Regions from separate parts of the Pseudomonas sp. BNK-30 genome, predicted to be linked through region 2. Evidence: riboswitches for the same ligand, from Rfam matches in the RefSeq annotation. Region 2 holds a riboswitch; the other holds the start of a gene.
The links. A riboswitch is a leader RNA that binds a small molecule or an ion and turns the genes downstream of it on or off. The one in region 2 is predicted to bind thiamine pyrophosphate.

Region 1 (7,735 bases), 2.1 Mb from region 2:
TGCGCCATCCGGACCTTCTGCGCCTGGACACCGGTATCCTCATCCTCCACGCGATCCTCATGGCGAGCTTCGTCGCGCTGCCTCTGGCCTTCGTCGAGCGCGGCGGCTTGCCCAAGGAAGAGCATTGGTGGGTATACCTGACCGCGCTGTTCATCTCATTTTTTGCAATGGTCCCGTTCATCATCTACGGCGAAAAAAAGCGCAAGATGAAACGCGTATTGGCCGGAGCGGTCAGTGTGTTGCTGCTGGTGGAGGTGTTCTTCTGGCAGTGGGCTGACAACTTGCGCGGACTGGTGATTGGCACCGTGGTATTCTTTACTGCATTCAACCTGCTGGAGGCATCGCTGCCGTCGCTGGTTAGCAAGGTGTCGCCTGCTGGCGGCAAGGGGACGGCGATGGGAGTGTATTCCACCAGCCAGTTCCTTGGCGCAGCGCTGGGTGGAATCCTTGGTGGCTGGCTGTTCCAGCACGGTGGGCTGAACACGGTGTTCCTCGGTTGCGCGGTGCTGTGTGCCGTATGGCTGGTGGTCGCGTTGCGCATGAACGAGCCGCCTTATGTGACCAGCCTGCGCATGCCACTGACGCCTGAGGCAGTCCGGGAAGCCGGCCTGACCGAGCGCCTGATGGCCGTGCCGGGTGTGACCGACGCCGTTGTGGTGGCAGAAGAAGCTGCCATCTATATCAAACTGGATACGAAAATTTTGGACCGTGCGACCCTCGAGCGTCTGGTGAACCCAGCCTCATCGGCGTGCGAAGCCTAGGAGAACGTTATGGCCCGTGGGGTTAACAAAGTCATTCTGGTCGGCACCTGTGGCCAGGATCCCGAAGTCCGCTACCTGCCCAACGGTAACGCCGTGACCAACCTGAGCCTGGCTACCAGCGAGCAGTGGACCGACAAGCAGTCGGGCCAAAAGGTCGAGCGTACCGAGTGGCACCGTGTGTCGATGTTCGGCAAGGTTGCTGAAATCGCTGGCGAATACCTGCGCAAGGGTTCGCAGGTGTACATCGAAGGCAAGCTGCAGACCCGCGAGTGGGAAAAAGACGGCATCAAGCGTTACACCACCGAAATCATCGTCGACATGCAGGGCACCATGCAGCTGCTCGGTGGCCGTCCGCAGAACCAGCAAGGTGGCGGCGACCAGTACAACCAGGGTGGTGGTAACAACTACAACCAGGGTGGCCAGCAGCAACAGTACAACCAGGCCCCACCGCGTCAGCAGGCCCCGCGCCCGCAACAGGCCCAGCAGCGCCCAGCGCCGCAACAGCCCGCGCCGCAGCCGGCTGCTGACTTTGACAGCTTTGATGACGATATTCCGTTCTAGAGCAACTCCAGGCCGGTAAGACGTCCCGCTTCATCGAAAACCCAGGGCATTTGCCCTGGGTTTTTTTTGGGAGGCTTCACGGATGGCCGGGAAGATCGGGAAGTATATGCCAAGGGCTTTTCACTGCGCCCCTGAGATCGTTGATCCCAGGGCCGGCCTGCGTTTGCCCCCGAGCCTGCGAGTAGTGGGTTTTCGGATGCGCCCATCCAACGCTTTGATTCGACGATTGCAGTGACTGCCTGACGGGCACGCCGGCAAGCCGGCCACAGGGTAGGCGCATTGTCGAAACACTGGCGCAAGCCCTGTGGGTGCAGGTTTACCCGCGAAGAAACCAGCGCCTACCTCAAGGCCTGCGTTCGAAGTTCTTCGCCGCTGCCGCCGCCAGGTCCGGTGGCAGGAAGTCCTTGTCCGGGTTGTAGTCCGCCTTCAGGTACCGCTTGAGGTCCACCAGGTCCTGTGGGCTCAAGGTGCCGGCTGCCTGCTTCAGGCTCAGGTTGTCGAGAATGTAGTCGTACCGGCTGTTGTTGTAGTCGCGAACCGAGGTGTACAGCTGGCGCTGGGCATCGAGCACGTCGACGATGTTGCGGGTACCGACCTGGTAACCGATCTCGGTGGCTTCCAGCGCGCTCTGGTTGGAAATGATCGACTGCTTGCGCGCTTGCACCTGTTCCACATCGGTATTCACGGCACGGTGCAGGTTGCGTGTGTTCTCCACCACCTGGCGGCGCAGGCTCTCGCGTTGTTGCTCGCTCTGGCTCAGGCGCTGGTATGCCTCGCGTACCTGCGAGCTGGTCAGGCCGCCGCTGTAGATCGGAATGTTCAGTTGCAGGCCGATGCTGGTCTGCTCCACGTCACCGCTATAGCGCACGCCCAGTTGCGAAGGGTTGGTGAAGCCCAGGCTGTCGTTGTCGCCTTTCTGGTACTTGGCTACCGCATCCAGTGTCGGGGCGTGGCCGGCCTTGCGCTGGCGCAGGGTTTCTTCGGCGGCATCGACTGCGTAGTTGGTTGCCAGCAGGTTGAGGTTCTGCCGCCCGGCAGTCTCGACCCAGGCCTTGGCATCGTTGGGCGTGGGCACCTGTATGGGCAAGGTGTGGACAACGCCTTGGATCGACGTGTATTCGCGGTTGGTGAGGGTCACCAATGCCTCGAAGGCATCCTGCACCTGGCGTTCGGCGATGATCCGGTTGGCCCGGGCGGTGTCATAGCTGGCCTGGGACTGCAGCACGTCGGTCTTGTCGGACAGGCCGACATCGAAACGTTCGTTGGACTGGTCGAGCTGGCGCTTGAAAGCCGACTCTTCGGCCTTGGTGGCTGCAAGGTTGTCCTGGGCTCGCAGCACGGCAAAGTAGCTTTGCGCGGTCTGCAGGATCAGATTCTGTTCGGTGGCAGACAACTCCAGCGCTGCCTGCTCATTGACAGCTTCGGCGGCCTGCAACTGGAACCAGCGGTCGGCGCGGAAGACAGGTTGCGCCAGGGTTGCACTCCAGGCGTTGCCGCTGCGGTTGGAGGTGATCGAGGGTTCGTCGAGCTTGGTGCGGGTGTTCATCATTTCGGCACCTGCCGACAGGTTGGGCAGCAGGCCGGCGCGGGCCTGGGGCACCACTTCGCGGCGCGCGCCATAATCGGCGCGGGCGGCGGCAAGATCGGCGTTGTTGTCGACCGCTTCCTGGTAGACGCTGACCAGGTCAGTCTTGACCGTCATGGGCACATCCGCTGCCCAGGCCACTCCGTTGGACGCACAAGACACGGCAATCGCCAGTGAAAGTTTGCGCAGCATAGAGGCAATCCTTGTACGAAATTTAATTACTGAACTGTTGAGTATCGAGCGTTGGGGCAGTGTAGTGCCATGCGCAACTGGCAACAATCGTTGGCTGTGCCTTTCATCATCCCCCCGTTTTACACGCTTGGCTTTGCCGGCCACTCCAGTCTAGACTGCGCACGTTCTTGTCGGGGTGCCTTGAAGCAAAGGCTGAGATCGCATAGGTGCGGATCCCGTTGAACCTGATCAGGTTAGCGCCTGCGTAGGGAACAAGATTGCTCGCCTTCCCGGGGAGCCTCTTGTGCCAGGTCCGGGAATGTCGCAGCTGCAAGCAGCTCAAGGCACTCCATGTATCCGGCACTGCATGCCCGCCAAGGGGTGCGTCCGCGTCTTTCAGGTTCTCCCCGACATTCCACCGCTAGGAAGCTGTCTGGAGCCTGTGATGAGCAAACAAGAAAAAACGATCAACCTCAGCGAGTCGGCGCAAGTCGATCAGCAGTCCGTGCAACCCTTCCCGCGTTCGCGCAAGGTCTATGTCGAGGGCTCGCGCCCGGACATCCGCGTGCCGATGCGCGAAATCAGCTTGCACGACACCCCCACCGACTTTGGCGGCGAAGCCAACGCGCCGGTGATGGTCTATGACACTTCCGGCCCCTACACCGATCCCGACGTCATCATCGATGTGCGCAAAGGCCTGGCCGATGTGCGTTCGGCCTGGATCGACGCCCGTGGCGATACCGAGCGCCTGGGTGGGCTGAGCTCGAACTTCGGCCAGCAGCGGCTGAACGACGCCGAACTGGCCAAGCTGCGCTTCAACCATGTGCGCAACCCGCGCCGCGCCAAGGCTGGCGCCAACGTCTCGCAGATGCACTACGCCCGCCAGGGCATCATCACCGCCGAGATGGAATACGTCGCCATCCGCGAGAACATGAAGCTGCAGGAGGCCCGCGCTGCTGGCTTGCTCAAGCAGCAGCACGCCGGCCACAGCTTCGGCGCCAACATCCCCAAAGAGATCACCGCCGAATTCGTGCGCGAGGAAATCGCCCGCGGCCGCGCGATCATCCCGGCCAACATCAACCACACGGAACTGGAGCCGATGATCATCGGCCGCAACTTCCTGGTGAAGATCAACGGCAACATCGGCAACAGCGCCCTGGGTTCCTCGATCGAGGAGGAAGTGGCCAAGCTGACCTGGGGTATTCGCTGGGGCTCGGACACGGTCATGGACCTTTCGACCGGCAAGCACATCCATGAAACCCGCGAGTGGATCATCCGCAACTCGCCGGTACCCATCGGTACCGTACCGATCTACCAGGCCCTGGAGAAGGTCGGCGGGGTTGCCGAGGACCTGACCTGGGAGCTGTTCCGTGACACGCTGATCGAGCAGGCCGAGCAGGGCGTGGACTACTTCACCATCCATGCTGGCGTGCTGCTGCGCTACGTGCCACTGACCGCCAAGCGGGTCACCGGTATCGTCAGCCGCGGGGGGTCGATCATGGCCAAGTGGTGCCTGGCGCATCACCAGGAGAATTTCCTGTACACGCATTTCGATGAGATCTGCGAAATCATGAAGGCTTACGACGTGAGCTTCTCGCTCGGTGACGGGCTACGCCCAGGCTCGATTGCCGATGCCAACGACGCTGCGCAATTCGGTGAGCTGGAAACCCTTGGCGAGCTGACCAAGATCGCCTGGAAGCACGACGTGCAGTGCATGATCGAAGGCCCTGGCCATGTGCCGATGCAGCTCATCAAAGAGAATATGGACAAGCAGCTGGAGTGCTGCGACGAAGCGCCGTTCTACACCCTCGGCCCTTTGACCACCGACATTGCGCCTGGTTACGACCACATCACCTCGGGCATCGGTGCGGCCATGATCGGCTGGTTCGGCTGCGCCATGCTGTGCTACGTCACCCCCAAGGAGCACCTGGGCCTGCCGAACAAGGATGACGTCAAGACCGGCATCATCACTTACAAGATCGCCGCGCATGCAGCCGACCTTGCCAAGGGCCACCCGGGCGCGCAGATCCGTGACAATGCCCTGTCCAAGGCGCGTTTCGAGTTCCGCTGGGAGGACCAGTTCAACCTGGGCCTGGACCCTGACACCGCACGTGCCTTCCACGATGAAACCCTGCCGAAGGAATCGGCTAAGGTCGCGCACTTCTGCTCGATGTGCGGGCCGAAGTTCTGCTCGATGAAAATCACCCAGGAAGTACGGGAATACGCCGCCAACCTGCGCATCGATGCGGTGGATGTATCGGTTGAGGAGGGGATGCGCGAGCAGGCCGAACGGTTCCGCCAGGAAGGCAGCCAGCTGTACCACAAGGTGTAAGCCGCAGCGCTGATCTGTTGCAGGAGCGGCCTTGCCGGTGCGCCGCTCCTGCAACGACCGTGTCGATTTGTTTTCTTTTGTCGAGTAACAACAATGACAACTCCCAGCCATTTTTCCCCCGACCACCCTGTCCCCACCAGCCAACGCCCGTTCGGTGGTCGCGACCTGTTCTCGCTCTGGTTTTCCCTCGGTATCGGCCTGATGGTCCTGCAGGTCGGCGCGATGCTCGCTCCAGGCCTGGGCCTGGCCGGCGCGGTGCTGGCCATCGCCCTGGGCACCGGCGTGGGCGTGCTGCTGCTTGGGGCGGCAGGCGTGATTGGCAGCGATACGGGCCTTTGCGCCATGGCCACCCTGCGCCTGAGCCTGGGCAGCCAAGGCGTGCGCCTGCCAACGCTGCTCAACCTGCTGCAACTGGTCGGTTGGGGCGCGTTCGAGATCATTGTCATGCGTGACGCCGCCAGCCTGCTCGGCGCGCGCACCTTCGGTGAAGGCAGTCTATGGAACAGCCCGATGTTCTGGACCCTCTGCTTCGGTGGCCTGGCTACGCTGCTCGCGGTCAGCGGGCCGCTGGCATTCGTGCGCAAGGTGCTGCGCAAATGGGGGATCTGGCTGTTGTTGGGCGCTTGCCTGTGGCTGACCTGGAACCTGTTCGCCAAGGCTGACCTGGGCGAGCTGTGGCGGCGCAGCGCAGATGGGTCGATGTCGCTGGCTGTGGGCTTCGACATCGTCATCGCCATGCCGCTGTCCTGGTTGCCATTGATCGCCGACTACTCACGTTTTGCCCGCAGCGCCAAGCGAGTGTTCGGCGGGACCGTGCTCGGTTACTTCATTGGCAATACCTGGTTGATGAGCCTTGGCGTGGCCTACACCCTGGCCTTTGCGCCGAGCGGTGAGGCCAATGCGCTGCTGCTGGCCCTGGCCGGTGCCGGGCTGGGTATTCCGTTGCTGCTGATTTTGCTGGACGAGTCGGAGAAGGCCTTTGCCGATATCCACTCGGCTGCGGTATCGACCAGTCTGCTGGTACGCCTGAAGGTCGAGTACCTGGCGTTGGGCATCGGTGTGCTATGCACCCTGATTGCCCTGCTGGCGCCGCTTGCCCAGTACGAAAACTTCCTGCTGCTGATCGGCTCGGTGTTCGCGCCGCTGTTCGGTGTGGTGCTGACGGACCACTTCGTGATCCGCCGCCGCCGCCTTCCAGCACAAATTGATGGTTTGCACTGGCAGGCGCTGCTGGCCTGGGCGGTGGGTGTGGTGGCCTATCACAGCATCGCTGCGCAAGCGCCAGAGTTCGGCGCTACCCTGCCGGCATTGTTGCTGGCGGGTGGGCTGCATGCGCTACTGAGTCTCAGCCGCGGCCGGGGAACAGTTCGGGCTTGAGCACGCCGTTCAGGCGTGGGTAGGGGATTTTCAACTCCACGTGGCCCATGGAGTAGGGCGCGATGGTATAGACCTCATATTTGACCACCACTGCGCCGTACGTCAGGGCGATGTGCGGCGACTTCTTGAATGGCCAGGTTTTGACGAACTCGGCATCCTTGTCCATGCCCACGCTGATCAACCAGGCGCGGTGCGATTCTTCTACCGTTTTCCAGAAGGTATCTTCCTGGCCCGGCACCAGCATGTCTTGCAGGGTCAGCACCTTGTCCAGCTTGCGCGAATAGTTGATGAAGCCCCGGCCTGGCATGCCATGGGCGCCGCCGCTGTCGAGGTAGCTGGACAGCTCGATGATCACCAGCCCGTCATGCTGTTCACGTACCTTGGCTTGCAGGTAGCTGCTGTTGCGTTTGTCGGCGGTGGCCAGGTATTGCTGCTCATACGCCTGCAAAGTGCTTGGTGCGGTGCCATGCTGGTTGTCTTCGGTCAGTTGCAGCAGGCGTTTTTCGACGATGCCGTCGAGCTTGGGCAGGTCCGGGAAGTGAATGGTGTCAATGTTCACCAGTGGGCAGTCACTCTCGCTGCAACCTGGCTTTACGTGCTCCCAGGCGTCGCGCTTTACCTCCAGTGGGGCACGGTAATTCGGCGCGAACAGGCTCTGGCAGGCACCGAGGGCCAAGGCCAGCACAGCCACGGCAGTCAGTTTGACAAGTGTCATGATGATCCTTGCAATACAGGGAAAAGTCGGCCTTTGACCGCCTGCGCGGCCTTCAGTTCGCCACTAAGCTAACAGAGAGAAGAGCCGCTGTCCCGACTGCGCGAACGGTTACCGGAAAGGGGTGAAACAGGCAGGCGTGCAGAGTAGGATGGCGCGAAGCAGTATTTGAGGTAATGAGGATTTCCATGTCAGACGCGTTGAATTCAGTGCCCAAGGGCTTCGACATCATCGAA
Region 2 (7,735 bases):
CAGGCCCAAGCGCTTGGCCAGAATGATGGTTGATGAGACGAACGGGCTGTCGTCGTAGCTGTTGGACAACGGTGCGATCAGCGAGCGGTCTATCTTGAGCTTGCTCAGTGGCAGTGATTGCAGGTGAGCGAAGCCGGCGTAGCCGCGGCCAAAATCGTCAAGGCTGATGCCCAGACCTGCTGCGCGCAAACGGTGCAGGTGACCGACAGCCGTTCCTTCAGGGTCGAGAATGGTGGTCTCGGTTATCTCCAGCTCCAATTGTTGCGGGGCGATGCCGTAGAGCTGCAGCTTGGCCAGCAGGCGGGTACTGAAATCGGCTTGGCGCAACTGCAATGCCGACACATTCACCGCAAGGCGGTTATCGCGACCGTGAGCATCCCAGCGCGCCAGTTCTTCGCAGGCCAGGCGCAATACTTCCCAGCCCAGTTCGATGATGAAGCCACTGCGCTCGGCCAGGTCTATGAAACGGTCCGGGTAGAGCAGGCCGAATTCCGGGTGCTCCCAGCGTACCAAGGCTTCGTACCCCAGCACGCGCTGGGTATCCAGGCGAATCTGCGGCTGGTAGTGCAGCACGAACTGGCGCTCGGTCAAGGCGCAGCCAAAAGCCTGTTCCAGGGCAAAGGCCTGGATGTCGGAGAGGTTCAACGATGGGTCGAAGAAGCGGTACTGGGCGCGCCCGGCCTGCTTGGCCGAATACATGGCCGCATCGGCACAGCGGATCAGGCTGTCGATGTCCTGACCGTCGCGCGGGCAGATGCTGACGCCCACGCTGGGGCTGGTATTGACTTCCTGGCCATCGAGGGCGTAGGTAGCCGACAGTTTCAGCACCAGTTCGCGTACCCAAACATTGATCTGCTCCTCGCTGCGCTCACCGGCCAGCAGCACCACGAATTCGTCTCCCCCGAAGCGCGAGGCCTCATCACCAGGCTCAAGCAGGCGCTGGATGCGCCCGGCCACGGCCTGCAGCAGCAAGTCGCCGATCTTGTGGCCGAGCGAATCGTTGATCGACTTGAAACGGTCCATGTCGATGAACAGGATCGCCATCAGCCGGCGCTTGCCACGTTGGTGGGTCAGTGCAAGGCCTGCTATTTCGACGAACTGGCGGCGGTTATGCAACCCGCTGAGATGGTCGGTGGCGGCTGCATGGCTGCTACGCCGGTGTTCGTCTTCCAGGCGCCCGATCAGTTGCTGGTTGACCTGTTGTGCGTGCTCAAGGGCACTGAAGGCTTCCTGGCGCTTGCGCAGCAGGCGCAAGGTCCAGGCCAGGCTGGCAAGGATCATCAGGGTCATGCTCAGGTTCAGCCAGAACTGGCGCGAATACGCCAGGGCAGAGGCCGCGAGGATTTCGTCGATGCGCTGGCTGACGATGATGCTGAAACCGCGCTCGTCGATACGGCGGTAAAGGCTCTGATACGAGTGGCCTGCGGCAAATTGCACCAGCCGGCCCGTCTCGCTGCCCGGTGCTGGCAGGCCGGGTTCGAAATCGTCGCCGGCCACGACCACACCGCTGGTATCGATACGCAAGCGTTCCTGGCCATCGTCCTGCTGCAGGCGCATCAGCCCGGTATCGCCCAGGTCGATGTGCTGGAACAGCACGGCGAGATAGCCAATGTCGAGCTGCACTACCAGAATGTTGTCGATTTCTCGGCCTGGTACATTGGGCAGCGGCAAGAGGAAGGGCAGGCGCCAGCTCGGCATGGCGGGCGGGGTGAAGCCCGGTTCGACGCGTGGCAGGAAGGGTTTGAAGCCGTAATGCGCGACGTGCAGCTTCAGCTGCTGCAACCACTCTTCCGGCAGGTGGGGAGCTTCATCGGTATGGCTCGCCGACAACAATTGACCGTGCCTGTCATACAGGCTCATGCGTTTGAATACCGGGTCTTCGGCCAGCACCCGGGCCAGGCTCAGGCTGCCTTGGCGCATCATTTTCATGTCGTCCTGGGTGACACGGCCTACGGCCTGGGCACGATCGACCAGTTGGCGCAGGCTTTCAGCGACAATGTTGGCGAGGTTCTGGTGCTCGGCTGCCTTGGCCGTCAGCGCATCCTGGCGTGCGGCGGTCTTCTGGCTGAAGTGCAACCCCCAGAGAAAGGTCAGGGTGGCTGCGCAGAGCATCAGGATCAAAAGGCGCAGAAGGCCTGCTGACGAGAGAAAACGGCGTATCACGACTGGTATTCCCGACCCTGGGTGAAGCCCGAAAATACGACAGTAAAATGACAGGCTAATGACTGGTGGCTATTGGCCTCTATGATTTTCCCTGTTGCGCGTTGGCGTTTGCAGCCAAGCCATTCGGGCTGACTGTGCGAGCCAGAATGGCTCCAGCCCAGGCGTTTTGCTTCGTGACAATGCCCTTGAAGGTGCGGTATACCTGCTCACCACCAAGGGGAGCCCGGCAACGGGCTGAGAAACCGCTGGCATTGCAGCGCGGTGACCCTTAGAACCTGATCCGGATCATGCCGGCGAAGGGATGGGACTGCCGACCTGCCTTTTTGCCGGCCTCACTGCGAGGCCGCTCCATGCCCCACCGTAACGGCCTCGCTGTCACCCTATGGAGTGCAGCATCATGACCGAACGTTTTTCCCAAACCTTGCGCCGCCAGAACGAGGCGACCTGGTCGGCTGCAGTCGGCCACCGCTTCGTCACTGAACTGTGCAACGGCAGTGTGGCGGACCCGGTCATGGTCCGCTACCTGGTACAGGACCACCGTTTTCTCGACAGCTTCCTGACCTTGCTCGGCGCCGCCATCGCCACTGCCGATACCTTCGAGGCACGCCTGCGTTTCGGCCGTTTTGCCGGGATGATCAGTAGCGATGAAAACACCTATTTCCTGCGTGCCTTCCAGGCGCTGGATGTAAGCCCGCAGCAGCGCGCCGAACCCAAGGACACCGTGCCGACCGCAGGCTTCAAGGCCATCCTGCGCGAAGCCGCAGCGACCCGTTCCTATGCGGCGGCGCTGGCAGTGCTCAACGTTGCCGAAGGCCTGTATCTGGATTGGGCGCTGAAGGCACCAAAACCAATGCCGGACAACTTCGTCCACGCCGAGTGGATCACCCTGCATGACAACGCGGCATTCCAGGACTTCGTCGCCTTCCTCCAGGCCGAACTGGACCGCGTCGGCCCGCAGGAGCCGGCACTGGCCAGTGACTTCTACCAGCGCACCGTGGCGCTTGAGCTGGCCTTCTTCGACGCCATCTACGATCAAAAGGCCTGAGCATGGATATCTTCGAGCGCCTGAAGGCCGCCACTGCGCCCCAGTGGTCGAGCTATGTAGACCACGCCTTCGTTCGGCAGATGGGTGAGGGCACTTTGAGCGAAGACGCGTTCCGGACTTACCTGGTGCAGGACTACCTGTTCCTCATCCAGTTCGCCCGTGCCTGGGCGCTTGCCGCTTATAAAAGCAGGCTGCCGGCCGACATCCGCGCGGCTCAGGCTGGCCTGGCTGCCATCCTCGACGAAACCGAACTGCACCTGCGCCTGTGCGCCCGCTGGGGGTTGTCGCAGGCCGATATCGAGGCCGCGCCGGAGCACCAGGCCACGGTCGCCTACACCCGTTACGTGCTTGATTGCGGCGCCGCCGGTGACCTGCTCGAACTGCATGTGGCGTTGGCGCCCTGCGTGATCGGCTACGCCGAAATCGGCCGCACGCTGGCTGCGCACATCGGTGACCTGAGTGATCACCCTTACCGTGAGTGGATTGGCGAATACGCCGGCGAGGGTTACCAGAGCGTGGCATCCGCAGCACGCAAGCACCTTGATGAACTGGCAGCGCGCAGCATGACCGAGCAACGGTTCGTGGAACTGGCGGCAATTTTTGGCCAGGCTTCGCGGCTGGAGGCCGACTTCTGGCAGATGGGGCTGGATGGGGCTGCCTGAGCCAATTCAGGTTTTGTGCCGGTTCAATCGGGGCCGGCACAATGTGACCGGCAGGTCGTTCAGAGGATGTGCCAGGACGGTCCTGGAATAGGGGCTACTGTTTCGGTCACAGGATAATCACGGGGCCTTCAGCGCGGCCGCCCCGGTTATTGCGCAGGCATCGCTAGCAATTACAACAACAAAAGCCTGCAGCAAAAACTGAAAAGGGCCCATCGATGGCAACGCAAGAGAACGTTGAAACACCGCCGCTCGGCGTCACCGACCCGTCCAAGACTGCTGAGGCCAGGCAGGACCGCCACCTTGAAGGCAAGCTCGACTGGGCGGTGTTCGGCGTCACCAGCCTGCTGGCGATCGCCTTCATCACCTGGGGTGTTGTCAACCAAGCCAGCCTCGCCGCGAGCGCTACCTCTGCGCAATCCTGGGTCATCGTCAACTTCGGCTGGTTTTTCGTCCTGACCTCTACCGTGTTCGTCATCTTCGTGCTGTGGCTGGCTGCCAGCCGCTACGGCAGAATCCCGCTGGGGCGCGACGGCGAAGCACCGGAATTTCGCACGGTCTCCTGGGTTGCCATGATGTTCAGCGCGGGCATGGGCATCGGCCTGATGTTCTTCGGCGTCGCCGAACCGCTGTCGCACTACGTTTCACCACCGCCCGGCACTGCCGCTGGCCAATCTGACGAGGCACTGCAGGTGGCGATGGCGACCACGCTGTTCCACTGGTCGCTGCACCCTTGGGCGATGTACGCCATCGTCGGCCTGGCAATCGCTTATGGCACGTTCCGCCGTGGCCGCTCGCAGTTGATTTCCACCGCGTTCCGGCCCTTGATCGGCAAGCATGCCAACGGCCCTGTCGGGCGGGTGATCGACATGATGGCCATCTTCGCCACCCTGTTCGGTTCAGCGGCTTCGCTGGGGCTCGGCGCCCTGCAGATTGCGGGTGGGCTGGAATACAACGGCTGGATCGATCACCCGGGCAAGCTGTTCTACATCGCCATCATCACCTTGCTGACCATTGCCTTCGTCGCTTCGGCCGTGTCCGGCATCGGCAAAGGTATTCAGTGGCTGTCCAATACCAACATGGTGCTGGCGTTGGCACTGGCGCTGTTCGTCTTCCTGGTAGGGCCGACGCTGTTGATGCTCAACCTGTTGCCAACATCGATCGGGGTCTACATCAAGTTACTGCCCGAGATGATGGCGCGTACCAGCGCCAGTGGCGGTGATGCGATGGACAGCTGGCTGGCCGGCTGGACCGTGTTCTACTGGGCCTGGTGGATTTCCTGGACGCCCTTTGTCGGCATGTTCATCGCCCGTATCAGCCGCGGGCGCAGCATCCGCCAGTTCGTCAGCGGTGTGTTGCTGGTGCCAGGCCTGGTCAGCCTGGTGTGGTTCAGCGTTCTCGGCGGCGCCGGCATCGATGCACTGCGCGAAGGCAGCTTCGCTCTCATCGACGGTGCAGTGAACAGCAACCATGCCCTGTATCAGTTGCTCGACAGCTACCCCTGGGCTTGGGCCACTTCGGTGCTGGTCATGATCCTGGTGGCAATTTTCTTCGTCTCTGGGGCCGATGCAGCATCGCTGGTGATGGGTACCTTGTCCGAGCACGGCACCACGCAACCGTCCCGTGCGACAGTGATTTTCTGGGGGGCACTGACCGGCACCGTCGCGGCCATCATGCTCGCGCTGGGTGACCCAGGTAACCCCGGGGAGGCGCTTACAGGCCTGCAGAACCTGACCATCGTCGTGGCCTTGCCGTTTGTGGTGATCATGGTGCTGCTGTGCCTGGCGCTGTACCGTGACCTGCGCAAGGACCCTATGATGCTACGCCACCTGCGCGGCAGCGAGCTGATCGAAAAGGCGGTGCTGTATGGCGCAGTCAAGCACGGCGAGGAGTTCTACATCGTGGTGCAAGAGAAGAAATCCTCGCTCAAGCCGGCCTCCAGGAAGGCCCAGGTGACGGAGCCATGATTGACCGGGATCGGCTACGTACGTCAACCCGCGGTGAGGGACGCCAACACGCAGCTTGAGATCTGCGCGTCCTGCACGGCGACCCCGGTCAGGTCGGCCAGCGTGATCTGTTCGTCATGCTCACGGCCGGTGGCGCGGCCCTCAAGCAGGGCACCAAGCTCGGCCAGTTGCTGCTCCTTGATCAGGCCGGCCTTCAGCGCATGGGAGACTTCGCCGTACTGGCTGCACTGGTAGAGGGAGTCGACGATGATAAGGTCGGCCCGTGCAACCAGCGCGGGGTCGAGCTCCTGCTTGCCCGGCGCATCGGCGCCAACGGCGGTGATATGGGTGCCAGGTTGCAGCCATTCACGCTGCAACAGCGGCTCACGTGAAGGTGTTGCGCAGACGATCAGGTTGGCGGCGCGTGCAACCTCTTCGGCGTTACGCGTTACCCGCGCCTCATAACCCAGGCCGTTGGCGAAGGCTTTGTAGGCAGCCAGTTCAGCATCACCGCGCCCCCACACCACCACGCTGCGGCAGGGGGTGACTGCACCCAGTTGCTCCAGCTGCATGCGCGCCTGGGTGCCGGTGCCCAGAATACCAATCGCTTTCACGGTGGCAGGGGCCAGCAGGCGGGCGGCGATGCGCCCGGCCAGCGCAGTGCGGATGCAGGTCAGCCAGCCCTCATCCTGCAACAAGGCAAGGGGTTGCCCGGTACTGGCCGAGGCCACCAGCATCAAGCCATCGTTGCTTGGCAGCCCCTTTGATGGATTGTCGTAAAAGCCGGTCGACAGCTTCACCGTGAACGTGGCGCTACCCTCGACATGCGCTGACTTGATACAGCAGTCACCGTTGGCCTGGGGGAAAGCGAATGCCTGTACCGGTGGCACCTGGACCTTGCCTTGGGAGAACGCGATGAAACCTTGCTCCAGGCATTGCACTGCCAGCTCCATATCGAGCCGGGCGGTGATCTGTTGCTTGCTGAACACTTTCATTGAACAGCCTCGAGGAATTTATCGAGCACGATGTTGCGACCGCAAATGACGACCGCGACGCGCTTGCCGCGGTATGCCTTGGCCATCTTCTGCATGCCGGCCACCGCCACACCGGCAGCACCCTCGATGATCCAGCGCTCATGGTTGGCGACATCGCGCATCGCCGCCTTTATCTCTTCTTCGCTGACCAGCACGGTGCGCGACAGCAGCGTCTGGCAAAGGGGGAAGGTGATGCAGCCTGGCTCGACCCCACCGGCTGTACCGTCGGAGATCGTGTCTTGCTCTTGCATGTCGATGATTTCCCCGGCTTCGAGCGAGCGCTGCAGGGTAGGGGCATTCGCCGGCCAGCAGCCAATGATTTCGATGCCCGGGTTGAGAGCCCGCAGTGCCGCGCCGATACCCGAAACCATGCCGCCGCCGCCGACCGCCACGAACACTGCGTCCAGGTCCGGTGCCTGTTCAAAGAGCTCCATCCCGATGGTGCCTTGGCCGGCGATCACTTCAAGGTCGTTGTAAGGCGATACAAAAGGCTTGCCTTGGAGGGCAGCCTGACGCGCCGCTTCCAGTTCCACACCCAAAGGGTCCAGGTCGAGGCTTACCACTTCGGCGCCGAGCGCGCGAATTGCACCCAGCTTGTAGGCAGACGCCGAAGTGGTGGTGTAAACGGTGACTGGCACTCCCATCACCTTGCCAGCAAGCGCAAGCGCTTGCCCATGGTTGCCGGAGGAGGCCGTGATGACGCCCAGTTTGCGCTGCTCGGCTGGCAGCAGGCGAAGCTTGTTACTGGCACCGCGGAATTTGAACGAACCTGTGTGTTGCAGGTGCTCGCATTTCAGATACACGCTGCATTCGGTCATTGCCGAAAGCCCGACGCTGAAATTGAGCGGGGTGACATTCACCTCAGGGCGCAGTGCCTGGTGTGCATCA

Region 1: it holds a riboswitch for thiamine pyrophosphate, as region 2 does, so the genes downstream of both, thiC (phosphomethylpyrimidine synthase ThiC) here and ACMGGN_RS09065 (TenA family protein) in region 2, are expected to answer to the same signal.

The regions. Positions count from the first base shown of each region.
Region 1 is NZ_CP179904.1:5,284,498-5,292,232, forward strand. It holds gene ACMGGN_RS24525 (MFS transporter) at 1-761, shown strand, start outside; gene ACMGGN_RS24530 (single-stranded DNA-binding protein) at 771-1,322, shown strand; gene ACMGGN_RS24535 (TolC family outer membrane protein) at 1,666-3,099, opposite strand; TPP riboswitch at 3,261-3,367, shown strand; gene thiC (phosphomethylpyrimidine synthase ThiC) at 3,524-5,410, shown strand; gene cytX (putative hydroxymethylpyrimidine transporter CytX) at 5,504-6,787, shown strand; gene ACMGGN_RS24550 (RsiV family protein) at 6,756-7,502, opposite strand; gene ACMGGN_RS24555 (NUDIX domain-containing protein) at 7,688-7,735, shown strand, end outside.
Region 2 is NZ_CP179904.1:1,942,180-1,949,914, forward strand. It holds gene ACMGGN_RS09060 (EAL domain-containing protein) at 1-2,163, opposite strand, end outside; TPP riboswitch at 2,369-2,482, shown strand; gene ACMGGN_RS09065 (TenA family protein) at 2,561-3,208, shown strand; gene tenA (thiaminase II) at 3,211-3,870, shown strand; gene ACMGGN_RS09075 (BCCT family transporter) at 4,086-5,834, shown strand; gene ACMGGN_RS09080 (ornithine cyclodeaminase family protein) at 5,858-6,808, opposite strand; gene ACMGGN_RS09085 (threonine/serine dehydratase) at 6,805-7,735, opposite strand, start outside.